Regions from separate parts of the Kitasatospora sp. NPDC053308 genome, predicted to be linked through region 2. Evidence: riboswitches for the same ligand, from Rfam matches in the RefSeq annotation. Region 2 holds a riboswitch; each other region holds the start of a gene.
What was found. A riboswitch is a leader RNA that binds a small molecule or an ion and turns the genes downstream of it on or off. The one in region 2 is predicted to bind cyclic di-AMP.
Positions count from the first base shown of each region.

Region 1: linked by a shared signal. The riboswitch ahead of ACZ6Y7_RS27450 (transglycosylase family protein) and the one ahead of ACZ6Y7_RS09950 (glycoside hydrolase family 16 protein) in region 2 are both predicted to bind cyclic di-AMP.
Region 3: linked by a shared signal. The riboswitch ahead of ACZ6Y7_RS23405 (M23 family metallopeptidase) and the one ahead of ACZ6Y7_RS09950 (glycoside hydrolase family 16 protein) in region 2 are both predicted to bind cyclic di-AMP.

Region 1 is NZ_JBVJJY010000014.1:205,232-209,420, reverse strand. It holds gene eno (phosphopyruvate hydratase) at 1-1,126, opposite strand, end outside; gene ACZ6Y7_RS27450 (transglycosylase family protein) at 1,378-2,163, opposite strand; cyclic di-AMP (ydaO/yuaA leader) riboswitch at 2,169-2,335, opposite strand; gene ACZ6Y7_RS27445 (cytochrome P450 family protein) at 2,587-3,936, opposite strand.
Region 2 is NZ_JBVJJY010000003.1:451,576-455,764, forward strand. It holds gene ACZ6Y7_RS09940 (alpha/beta hydrolase) at 1-1,136, shown strand, start outside; gene ACZ6Y7_RS09945 (phenolic acid decarboxylase) at 1,203-1,532, opposite strand; cyclic di-AMP (ydaO/yuaA leader) riboswitch at 1,984-2,113, shown strand; gene ACZ6Y7_RS09950 (glycoside hydrolase family 16 protein) at 2,114-3,400, shown strand; gene ACZ6Y7_RS09955 (hypothetical protein) at 3,502-4,050, opposite strand.
Region 3 is NZ_JBVJJY010000010.1:229,587-233,775, forward strand. It holds gene ACZ6Y7_RS23400 (DUF2470 domain-containing protein) at 34-753, shown strand; gene ACZ6Y7_RS23405 (M23 family metallopeptidase) at 1,417-2,370, opposite strand; cyclic di-AMP (ydaO/yuaA leader) riboswitch at 2,373-2,553, opposite strand; gene ACZ6Y7_RS23410 (MFS transporter) at 2,950-4,189, shown strand, end outside.

The DNA of each region.
Region 1 (4,189 bases), on a different contig from region 2:
GGTCGGCGATGGTGACGTCCTCGGTCTCGCCGGAGCGGTGCGACATCATGCAGCGGTAGCCGTTGCGCTGGGCCAGCTCGACGGCGTCCAGGGTCTCGGTCAGCGAGCCGATCTGGTTCACCTTCACCAGCAGGGCGTTGGCGGTGCCGGTCTCGATGCCCTTGGCCAGGCGGGCCGGGTTGGTGACGAACAGGTCGTCGCCGACCAGCTGGACCTTGTCGCCCAGCTTGTCGGTCATGGCCTTCCAGCCGTCCCAGTCCGACTCGTCCAGCGGGTCCTCGATGGAGACCAGCGGGTAGGCGGCGACCAGCCCGGCGTAGTACTCGATGAGCTCGGCGGAGGAGAGCGCCTTGCCCTCGAACTGGTAGGCACCGTCCTGGTAGAACTCGGAGGCGGCGACGTCCAGGGCCAGCGCGATGTCCCGGCCGGGCACGTAGCCGGCCTTCTGGATGGCCTCGGTGATCAGGTCCAGAGCCTCGCGGTTGCTGTCCAGGTTCGGCGCGAAGCCGCCCTCGTCGCCGAGGCCGGTGGACAGGCCGCGCTCCTTCAGCACGCCCTTGAGGGTGTGGTAGACCTCGACGCCCCAGCGGACGGCCTCGGAGAAGGACTCCGCGCCGATCGGGGCGATCATGAACTCCTGGATGTCGACGTTGGAGTCCGCGTGCGAGCCGCCGTTGAGGATGTTCATCATCGGGACCGGCAGGACGTGCGCGTTCGGGCCGCCCAGGTAGCGGAACAGCGGCAGGTCGCTGGCCTCGGAGGCGGCGTGCGCGACGGCCAGCGAGACGCCGAGGATGGCGTTGGCGCCGAGCGAGGACTTGTCCGGGGTGGCGTCCAGGTCGAGCATGGCCTGGTCGATCAGGCGCTGCTCGGTGGCGTCGTAGCCGACCAGCTCCGGGCCGATCTGCTCGATGACGGCCAGGACGGCCTTCTCCACGCCCTTGCCGAAGTAGCGGTTCTTGTCACCGTCGCGCAGCTCCAGCGCCTCGAAGGCACCGGTGGAGGCACCCGACGGGACAGCGGCACGACCCGTGCTGCCGTCGTCGAGGCCGACCTCGACCTCGACCGTGGGGTTGCCGCGGGAGTCGAGGATCTCACGGGCTACGACGACATCGATGGACGGCACGAAGCATCTCCTTGCGGAAGCAGGGTCCGGCTGACGGTGGTGCTGTCGCCAGGACGATTGCGGAGTCGTTACGGACCAGAGCCTAACCGCCCGGGCTCCCGGGGCCACCTCCGCCTCGGTCCCGTCTCAGCGTGTGGCCCCGCTACCCACCGGTAGTTCACCTGCTTGTCCCACCTTGTCCCACCGCGCCGGGCGAATGCGGACGAAGGGGACCGGTACGGCCGGCCCCCTCCGCGCCCGGGCGTGGCGGGTCAGCCGAGGTGCAGCACCTGGCCCGGCAGGATCAGGTCCGGGTCGCCGCCGACGGTGGAGCGGTTCTGCTCGTACAGGGCGTGCCAGCCGCCGGACACGCCCTGGGCGGCGGCGATGGTCGACAGCGTGTCACCGGCGCGGACGGTGTAGTCGTGACCGCTCTGCGCGGACGGCTGCGCGGGGCTCGGGGCCGCGTGCCTGGGGACGTACTGCTGCGCCGACGGGTCGACGGGCTTCTCGGCCTGCTGGGGGGCGGCGTGCTTCGGGGCCTGCTTCTGGACGGGCTTGGCCTCGGACTTCTGGACCGGCTTCTCCACCGGCTTCTGGGCCTGCCGCTTGGGCGTCTGCTGCTGCGGGGCGGACTGCGGCTTGGCGTCCGAGGAGGTGTCGACCGACGCCGGGGCGCCGCCCTTGGTCAGACCGGCCTTCTTGGAGCAGACCGGCCAGGCGCCGGGGCCCTGCGAGGCGAGCACCTTCTCGGCGATCGCGATCTGCTGCCCCTTGCTGGCCTGGTGGGCCTGCGGAGCGTAGGCGGTGCCGCCGTACGCCTTCCAGGTGCTGGAGGTGAACTGCAGGCCGCCGTAGAAGCCGTTGCCGGTGTTGATGCTCCAGTTGCCGCCGCTCTCGCACTGGGCGACGGAGTCCCAGGTGGAGGCCGGGGCGGCGGAGGCGCCGGTGGCGGTGAGGAGCGGCAGCGCGAGTCCGACGCCGGCCACACCGGCGACGGCGATGGCCTTCTCGGCCTGGGTGCGACGACGATGACGGCCAGTTCCAACGAACAGCATGAAGAGGTCCCTCTCCGCACGCCTGCGAGGTGAGCTGTCGGGTTCGGACCGGGAGGTGGCCCGGCCGCCGTACGCGGAATCGGTTCCGCGCGGGCGGCTTCACCCCAAGCCGTGGGGACGGCAACAAACCTGGGTCCCCCGCCCCTGCCCAGGGTTCTGGTCGGTTTCCCGTGACGCGGCGGGCAGGATTCGGCGTTCCGCGCACGAGGTCCGCAGCTGCGAACTCCAGGGAGAGTAGACAGATCCTCAGACCAATCACAAGCTCATATCACGGATATCACACAGAAATTACGGCGCGTGTCCGATCGCCTACCAACGGCGGCGCTATGTCCGGATTGATGGGTGTTCACACCCCCGCCGGAGCCGCTACGGCGACGGTCCGTCAGCGCGTCGACCCGGCCGGAGTCCGCTCCCGCCGATTCGTCAAGGGCGCGGGACGGCGCGCGGAGGCGTATGCGGGGAGCGGCTCTCCGGGCTGAATTCCACCGGGAGTTCCCGCAGGCCACGCATGATGAGGCCGCCTCGCCAGCGCAGATTCTCCGGGCTTTCCGCGAGCCGCAGATCCGGCAGCCGGGAAAGCAGCGTGGCCAGCGCGGCCCGGCCCTCCAACCGGGCCAGCGGGGCGCCGATGCAGTAGTGGATGCCGTGCCCGAAGCCCAGGTGCGGGTTGTCCGTTCGGGCCAGGTCCAGGGTGTTCTCGTCGGCGAACCGGGCCGGGTCGCGGTCCGCGGCCGCCAGCACCACCAGCACCGGATCGCCGACCGGGATGTCCACCCCGCCGATGGACAGCGGCTGCGTGGCGAACCGCCAGGTCGCCAGCTCCACCGGCCCGTCGTAGCGCAGGAGTTCCTCGATCCCCGTCTCCAGCAGCGCGCTCTCCCCGCGCGCCACCGACTCCTGCAGCAGCCGGCGCTGCCCCGGGTTGCGCAGCAGCGCGTACGTCCCGTTGCCGATGAGGTTCACGGTCGTCTCGAAGCCCGCGAACAGGAGGATGAACGCCATCGCGGCGGCCTCCTTCTCGGTCAGGTGCTCCCCGTGGTCGCTCGCCCGGATCAGGCCCGAGATCAGGTCGTCCCCGAGGTCCGCGCGCTTGCGGTGGATCAGCTCCAGCAGGTACGCCCGCATCCGCTTCACCGCCCGCCCCACGCCGCCGCGTTGACCGCCACCGTGTCGGATCATCATCCCGGCCCAGTCGCGGAAGTCGTCCTGGTCCTCGGCGGGCACGCCCAGCATGTCGCAGATCGCGTAGATGGGGAGCGGGAAGGCGAACTCGTGGATCAGGTCCGCCGAGCCGCGCTGCGCGAAGCCGTCGATCAGCCGGTCGGTGAGCTGCTGCACCCGCGGCTCGAACTCCGCCACCCGGCGCGGGGTGAACGCCTTCGACACCAGCCGGCGCAGCCGGGTGTGGTCCGGCGGGTCGATGTTCAGCAGGTGGGTCATCAGGTCCGCCTGCCGCTCCCCCGGGATGCCCACCCGGCCGGTGCGGTGCGCCTGCTCGCTGTGGTGCGCCGGGTTCTTCGACAGCCGGCTGTCCGCGAGCGCCTGCCGGGCGTCCGCGTACCTGGTCACCAGCCACGCCTCGACGCCGCTCGGCAGCGTGGTGCGGTGCACCGGGGCGTGTTCCCGCAGCCACGCGTAGGCGGGGTACGGATCGGCGGCGAACTCCCAGGTGAACAGCTCCGGGGCGGGGGCGCCGGGCTGCGCGCCGGAGGGTCGGTCGGAGGCGTCGGACGGCGTGGCGGCGGGCCGCGCGGGGTCGGGCTGAGCTGGCATGGGACGACCGTATCCGGTGGGTGCGCGCGCCCCGTCCGTCGGCGGCCCGCGACCCCCTCGTCAACGGCGTGCGACCGGCGCGCCAACGCTCCGTGGACGACGCGTGGCCGGTTCGTGGACGGCCCGTGGACAGTCCGTGGCCGGGTCTTGGGCAGCTCTTGGCCGGACACCGGGCGTGAGCCTGGTCACCTGAGGGGTAATCCCTGTTGCGGAGGGTCAGGACGTGCCTACGATCCTCCGCAGTACGCGTGGG
Region 2 (4,189 bases):
TGACGAGCCACAAGGTGCTGGCGCTGACCGTATTGATCGCCGTCGTGGTCATGGGGGGAACGGTCTGGCTCTGGCCCAGGCTGGCCGGGAAGACTTGGCGGGCGGTGCTCGGCCGGATCGGCGCCCTGCTCGCCACCCAGCTCACGGTGCTCGCGGCGCTCGGCCTGGTGGCGAACAACTACTTCGCCTTCTACAGCAGTTGGGACGACCTCCTGGGCACCGGTGACACCGGCCCGGTGGTGATCCACAACAAGGCGGACGCCTCCGGGCGCCTGCTGGTGGAGACCGTCGGCCACGCGGCGGTCAAGGGCGGCGGCGCGATGGGCCGTGAGCCCGGCCAGTCCGGTGAGATCCGCAAGGTCCGGATCGACGGTGCGGTCAGCCGCCTGTCGACCGAGGGCTACGTGTACCTGCCCCCGCAGTACTTCCAGCCCGAGTACGCGCAGAAGCGGTTCCCGGCCGTGATCGTCAGCACCGGGTTCCCGGGGATCGCCGAGAACCTGATCACCCGGTTCAACTACCCCGGCGCGGCGCTCAAGCTGCTGCAGGAGGGCCGGATGCAGCCGACCGTCATGGTGCTGATGCGTCCGTCGCCCGCGCTGCCGCAGGACACCGAGTGCGAGGACATCCCGAACGGTCCGCAGTCCGACACGTACTTCACCAAGGACGTGCCCTCGGCGATCCAGGCCAGCTTCCGGGTCTCGTCCGACCCGCAGGCCTGGGCGTTCATGGGCAACTCCACGGGCGGCTACTGCGCGCTCAAGCTGGCCATGCGCCACCCCGACGTGTTCCCGACCGCCGTCGCCCTCTCCGCCTACTACGATGCCGCCGACGACCCGACCACCGGTGACCTGTTCGGCGGCAGCAAGCAGCGCCGCGACGAGGCCAACCTGATGTGGCGGCTGAAGAACCTGCCGGCGCCCAAGGTGTCCGTGCTGCTGGCCGGCACCAAGAAGGGCGACGGCGACTACCGCCGGGAGACCGAGGCCTTCGTCGACGCCGCGCAGAGCCCGATGAAGGTCTCGTACAGCATGCTGGAGAACGGCGGCCACAACTTCGAGACCTGGAGCGCGCTGCTGCCCTCCTCGCTGGAGTGGCTGTCCCAGCAACTCAAGGTGCCCGACCAGGCCGTCTGACGGACAGGCGCGCCAGACGACCGAACCCCCGGGGCCGCGGCCCCGGGGGTTCGATCGTCACGTGGCTCAGGCCACCCGCTCCAGCGTCCCGGTGTGCAACTGCCCGACCCGGCCGCCCTCGCCCTCGAAGGTCCAGAAGGCCCGGATCGTGAGGTTGTTGAGGTCCATCACATGGCTGACGGTGATCCCGCTCTGCTCCGTCCAGCTGATGAAGTAGATCTCCGGCGCGACCTCGGCGACGTGCAGCCGCACGTCCTCCCACTGGCCCGCGGACTCGCCGAGGCCCTCCCAGCGCAACCGCGTGCCGTCGGCCGAGTAGGTGTTGCGGAAGGCCGCGCCGTTGTCGGCCCGGAAGACGTAGGTACGGCCGGCGAAGGCGGGCAGGGGCGCGGTCATGGTGGGGCGGCTCCTCGTTTCGGGGGTCGGTGCTCGTGTGCACTGCGCTCTTGTGCACTGCGGAAGATGTCAGGCTCAAATTTATCCGACCGGGCGCACCCCGTCGGATCTTTGCCGCAGGACGGGTCACCGCGCCGCCTGGCACGACGCCCGGCTCCACCCCCGGCGCTGGGCCCGGCTCCATGCCGGGCCCTGCACCCGCCCTCACGCCCGGCACCGCCTGCCGCGCCACACCGGCCCGCCCGGAATGATCAACTCGGCCGCCACGCAGCGTCGTTGATCGACACCGCTGTGAGCTGCGCGACAACCGGCCCGGAGGAGTTGTCCGTTCACGTACGGCCTGCCTAGCCTGCAACGGCGTCCGCCCCTCGCGGACCCCGCCGCCGGGACGCCTAGTCCTGTCCACCCGCCGGCGGGTCACCGAGCACCACAGCGGACGGGAGCGGGGGAACCAAGGTCGGCGCCCGACCCGTGCGCACGCGCGCGCGGGCCGAGGCTAGGGGTGAAGCCGCTCCACAGGCGGCCGGGCAACTGCAGCCCGAACCCGACAGCTAACCTCGCAGGCGTCGCAGAGGTGACCCATGCCCCAGCCTGCCGCTGCCCGGCGCCGCGCGCCGCGCCACGCCCGCCCCTCCCACCGCGGCCGCAACGCCGCCTTCGCCGCCACCGGGGCGCTCGCCATCAGCGGCGCCGGACTGCTCGGACTGCCGTCCGTCACCGGTGCCCAGGCCGCCACCGCGCCGACCGTCACCCAGGACCGCCTCGCCCCGGCCACCATGGTCGCGGGCAAGGCCACCACGGCCTCGCTCACCCTGCACTCCTCGGCCTGCTTCACCGCGAAGACCGTGGGCGTGGGCGTGCGGGACGCGCGCGGCACCAACCTGGACTTCCCCGGCAACGCCTCCAACGTGCAGATCTGCCCGAGCGGTGTGAACTTCACCAGCGGTGCGCGCACCCTGCCCGCCGGCACCTACACCCAGTTCGGCTTCTGGCAGGACCTCGGCGGCGCCTGGCACAACCTGCCCTCGCAGCAGCTGGTGGTCTCGGCCACCGCCACCCCCGCGCCGACCCCGACCCCCGCGCCGACCGCCACCCCCACCGCGACCCCGACCCCCACCGCGACCCCGACCCCGAGCCCCACCGCGACCCCGACCAGCACCCCCGCGCCGACCTCCCCGGTCGCCGGCAAGTCGCTGACCTGGTCCGACGAGTTCAACGGCCCGCTCTCCTGGGGCCAGCGCTGGGTCGGCGACAAGAGCACCGCCTACAAGTACGGGAACCACAACCCGGACGACAACAAGCTCGACTGGCTGAACAAGAACAACGTCAGCGTCGCGGGCGGGGTCGCCACCTTCACCGCCACGTCCGGCGGACCGGCCCTGGAGAACGGCAAGCAGTCCTGGAACACCGGCTTCCTGACCACCGAGGGCTCCAGCGAGGGCTTCCAGGTCAAGACCGGCGACTACGCCGAGACCCGGGTCAAGCTGCCCGCCGGCACCGGTGCCTGGCCGGCCCTGTGGACCTGGAAGAACGGCAACGGGGAGATCGACTCCTTCGAGTACCACCCCGACAACCCGAACCTGCTGGAGCTGACCAACCACGTCAACCCCGGCAACCCGAAGTACTACACCGACGCGAGTGCCATCGCGAAGGACCAGTGGGTGACCATCGGCACCTACTACGGCGCCACCTCGGTGGACTGGTACGTCAACGGCGTCAAGGTCTTCTCGGACGGCAAGGGCGTGGGCGCCAACTGGTCGGCGTACCTGATCCTCAACCTCTCGGTGTGCGCGGGCCAGTACCACCCGGCGCCGCAGGGGACCGCCCCGATCACCATGGCCGCCGACTACGTCCGCGTCTACCGGTGACCGGTGACCGGTAGTCCGTAGGACCGTCCCCCGGTCACCGGAAGCAGGCAGCCGCTCGCGGGCGGCCGGTGACCGGTGGGACGGACGTGGTCCCGGAACCGTCAGCCCGCCGACTCGACCACCGGGATGGTGAACGGCGTGCGGTTGTCGCTCTCGTTCCGGTCGTCCGCGCTGTGCACCGCGACCCGGCCGCCGTGCAGCTCGCCCGGCTCCAGGTCGCGGCTGAGCCGGAGCGGGATGAGCGCGGTCGCGCTGCGTCCTTCCTTCAACCCGGGTCCGAAGACGCACTGCACCCGGTGGCCGTTCTGGAGCACCTCGCAGCCCGAGGGGTAGAACGGCCCCTCCGCCGTGACCCCCTCCGGCAGGGCGGCCACGACCGTGAACGGGGAGGCGGTGGTGTCCGGGCCCCGGTTGGCGACGAAGGCGTGGAGCGTCGTGAGGCCGCCGGGGGCCACCCCCTCGGGGGCGATCCGCACCACTTCCAGGTCCGAGTGCGAGGGCGCGGGCACCACGGCGGGCAGGGTGGACACCACGGTGGACGAGCCCGCCGCCCCCGGAGCGCCGACCTCCACCGCCGGACGGGGCTCCGGCCGGCGCAGCGCCCAGGACGGGCCGGTGGCCAGCACCGCCACCGCGCAGCCCGTCGTCACGGCCGCCACCACCCGGGCCCCGCCGATCCTCCCGCTCCTCGTGCGGCCCCGCCCTGGCGCGCCGCCCCGTACATCCTGGTCCGGCATCCCGCTCACCCTGCTCTCGTGCTCCGGCCGCCCGCGCCGTCGCGGGCCGCGT
Region 3 (4,189 bases), on a different contig from region 2:
TTAGGCTCACCTAACTTCCCTGGAGGTCCGTCCATGAGCCTGCCCACCGGCGACACCGAGGTCCCCGAGCCCACCACCGCCGAACGGATCCTCAGCCTGCTCGGCACGACCTCCTCGCTCACCGTCCGCGCCCTGGGCGAGCAGCACGACCTGGACACCCCGGTCTCCGTCCACCACTCCCGCCTGCGGCTGCGTGCCCCGCTGGACGCGCCGCTCACCGCGGCCCTCGCCCGCGCCACCGAGGGCCTCGCCGTCGTCCTCGACGTCACCGACGTCGCCCCCGTCGCCGTCCGCGACCGCGTCCGCGCCCGCCTCACCCTGGCCGGCCGACTGCACCTGGCCCACCTCGCCGACGACGGCCTCAGCGTCCACCTGCACGTGGACGTCGCCCACGCCGTCCTCGCCACCCCGTACGGCACCGGCGCGGTCACCGCCGCCGACCTCGCCCTCGCCGCCCCCGACCCGATGGCCCGCCACGAGGCCGCGATGCTCACCCACGTCGCCGACGAGCACCCCGACGCGCTCCACGCCCTCACCCGGCTGCTCGACCCGGCCCTGCTCACCCGCAACCCGGCCGTCCGCCCGCTCGCCCTGGACCGCCACGGCCTGGTGCTGCGCCTGGACCACCCGGACGGCCACCGCGACGTCCGTCTGGTCTTCCCCGAGCCGGCCCGCGACCCCGAGGACTTCGGCCGCCGGATGCACGAGCTGCTGTCCGCCGCCCGGTACGGCCTCCCGGCCCACCACCACTGAACCGCCCGCACCGCCCGCGGTCCCGCACGGCCCGCGGTCCCGGACGGCCCCGGCGGACTCACCGTTCCACCGCGCCCTCCGCCACGATCCGCCCCTCCGCGGGTACAGCCGGGGCCGCCACCGCCCCACCGCGAGCGCCGGCACCCCGGCCGCCACCACCGGCCCGCCCATCGCCACCCCGCCACCAGCGGCGCGACCAGCACCCCGAGCCAGTGCGCCGTCTCTTGGTGCCGCCCCCGCACGTGGAAGTCCCCGTCCGCCGCGCAGGAGCAGAGCCTCCGCACCACCAGGACCGCTGTCCCACGAGCGCGTCGGAGGCCGCGACCGCCCCGCGCAACGAACCGACACCCCGACAACCCGACAACCGGACAACCCGACAACTGGACCGCGCGACAACCAGACCCCGCGACAACCAGCCGCCGATCACCCGGAGTCGACGCCCCGCCCGAAGGTCCCTAAGGCCCGGCCCCGGCCCCGGCCCGGAAACGACAGTGGCCGGCCCGGCTCGCGAGGGAGGTTGGTCCCACGAGCCGGGCCGGCCTGGGCGTGTCCCGCGCCCATGTCCACTGTGCGGCGATCACCCGGTCGAGCGGTCACCCGACATGACCATCCCGGAGGATCGATTCGCTCCGCAGCAGCGGTGGTTCTGGTACCCCGGCAGGGTCAGAGCGCGACGCCGTGCGCGCGCAGGTAGGCGACCGGGTCGATGTCCGAGCCGTACTCCGGACCGGTGCGGATCTCGAAGTGCAGGTGCGGACCGGTCACGTTGCCGGTGGCGCCGGAGAGGCCGATCTGCTGGCCGACGGTGACGGTCTGACCGATCGACACGCCGATCACGGAGAGGTGCGCGTACTGGGCGTAGTGGCCGTCGGCAAGCTTGATCTCGACCTCGTTGCCGTAGGCGCCGCCGTTGCCGGCCTTGACCACGACACCGTTGGCGACGGCACGCAGCGGGGTGCCGGTGGAGGCGACGAAGTCCTGGCCGGTGTGGTGGCCGGAGGCCCACATCGAGCCGGCCACGCCATAGGCCTCACCCAGCACCGGGTGGGCCAGCGGCGCGACGTAGCCGGAGGTCGAGGCGACCGGAGCGGCGGTCACGGCCGGGGCCGGAGCGGCGGTCTGAACCTGGGTCTGCACGGGGGCGGACGGCTTGGCGGCCTCGGTCTTGACCTGGACCTGCGCCTGCGGCTTCGCGGGAGCGGCCGGGGCGGCCGGCTTGGCGGGAGCGGCCGGAGCGGCGGCGTGGCCGGTGAGCGCGAGCTGCTGGCCCGGGAAGATCAGGTTCGGGTTGGCGCCGACGACCGAGCGGTTCTGCTCGTACAGCGCGTGCCAGCCGCCCTCGACGTTCTTGGCGTCGGCGATCTTGGACAGGGTGTCGCCGCTGACGACGCGGTAGCTTTCGGCGACCTTGGCCGCGGCGGCCGGCTTGGCCTCGGCCGCGGAGTCCGCCGCAACGGCAGCGGAGGAGGCGGCGACCGGGGCGACCGGGGCGGTGTGGGCCTGGGCGCTGCTCATCGCGGTGACGAGCGGAAGGGCGAAGGAGACGCCGGTGACGGCGGTGGCGATGCCGATGCGGGCGGCGCGGGGCAGAGCGATACGACGAGCCTGAGCAGGCATGGAAGTTTCCTCTCCGACGCCTGCGAGGTGAGCTGTCGGGTTCGGGCTGGAGTTGCCCGGCCGCATGCGCGGCTTCACCCCTAGCCGGTCCTGGACGCCCGCGCCCTGAGGCGCGAACTCCGGTCCGGCGACTTACCTGTGGGTCCCCCGCTCCTGCCGTACAGAGTTCAGTTCGAACCACCGGGCAGCGGCAGGACTCGGCGTTCCACCCGGTGGATCCGTCCGGACTGGCCGGGCGGTCGCTGAACTAAAACCCATCCGTTCGGGTGAAGCAATGTCGATCTCTTGAACCGGCAACCACCCCTCCCGGGGCGGTGACCCTCCGAATGATCCACTGCACGGTGTGTACACAATCCATTCACCGCGCGCCACTGATCCACGACCCTGCGCCGACGTCGACGGCGCTGCGCGACCGTCCGCTCACGTACCGCTCGGCACCAACACGCACTCCGGTGACCCTTGTCACGTGCGCCCCGCAGGCCGCAGGATCGGGCCGTGGCCACCTCCGAAGCCGGCTCCTTGCGCCTGGGCACCGCGCAGGGTCGCTGGGTAGTACTGGCAACCGTGCTCGGCTCCAGCATGGCGATGCTCGACGGCACCGTGGTGAACGTCGCCCTGCCCCGGATCGGCGCCGACCTGGGAGCCTCGCTCGCCTCCCTGCAGTGGACGCTGAACGCCTATCTGCTGACCCTGGCGGGCCTGATCCTGCTCGGCGGGGCGCTCGGCGACCGCTACGGGCGGCGGCGGGTCTTCCTGATCGGGGTGATCTGGTTCGCCGTCGCCTCGGCCGCCTGCGCCGCCGCACCGAACATCCACGTGCTGATCGCCGCCCGCGCCGTCCAGGGCATCGGCGGGGCGCTGCTCACCCCCGGCTCGCTCGCCATGCTCCAGGCGGTATTCCACCCTGACGACCGCTCGGCCGCGGTCGGGCTGTGGTCCGGCCTCGGCGGGGTGTCGGCCGCGGTCGGCCCCTTCCTCGGCGGCTGGCTGGTGGACGGCCCCGGCTGGCGCTGGATCTTCCTGCTGAACCTGCCGCTCGCCGCCGCCGTGATCGCGGTCACCACCCGGTCCGTGCCGGAGAGCCGGGACGAGAGCGCCACCGGCCGCTTCGACGTGCTCGGCGCGGTGCTCGCCGCGCTCGCCCTGGGCGCGGTCACCTATGCGCTGACCGCGGCCGGCGAGGGGGTGTCCCCCGCGGTCTGGGTCAGCGGGGTGATCGGCGTGGCGCTCGCGGTCCTCTTCGTCGCCGTCGAGCGCCGCGCGCCCGAACCGATGCTGCCGCTCGGCCTGTTCTCCTCCCGGCTGTTCACCGCCGTGAACCTGGTCACCCTCTGCGTGTACGCGGCGTTCAGCGGCGTGTTCTTCCTGCTGGTGGTGCAGCTGCAGATCGTCTGCGGCTTCTCGCCGCTGGTCTCCGGGTTCGCGCTGGTGCCGATCACCATCCTGATGCTGTTGCTGTCGGCGCGCGCCGGGCGCCTCGGCAAGCGGATCGGTCCGCGCCTCCCGCTCACCGTCGGCCCGATGCTGTGCGCGGCCGGGGTGCTGCTGATGCTCCGCACCGGCCCCGGCTCCTCCTACTGGGCGGACGTGCTGCCCGCCGTCACGGTGATGGGCTGCGGGATGACCCTGCTGGTCGCGCCGCTGACGGCCACCGTGCTGGCCGCGGTCGAGGTCCGGCACGCGGGCATCGCCAGCGGGGTCAACAACGCCGCCGCCCGCGCGGCCGGCCTGCTCGCGGTGGCGGCGCTCCCGGCACTGGCCGGACTGAGCGGCGACGCCTACCGGGTGCCGTCCGCCGTCGACTCCGCCTTCCACACCG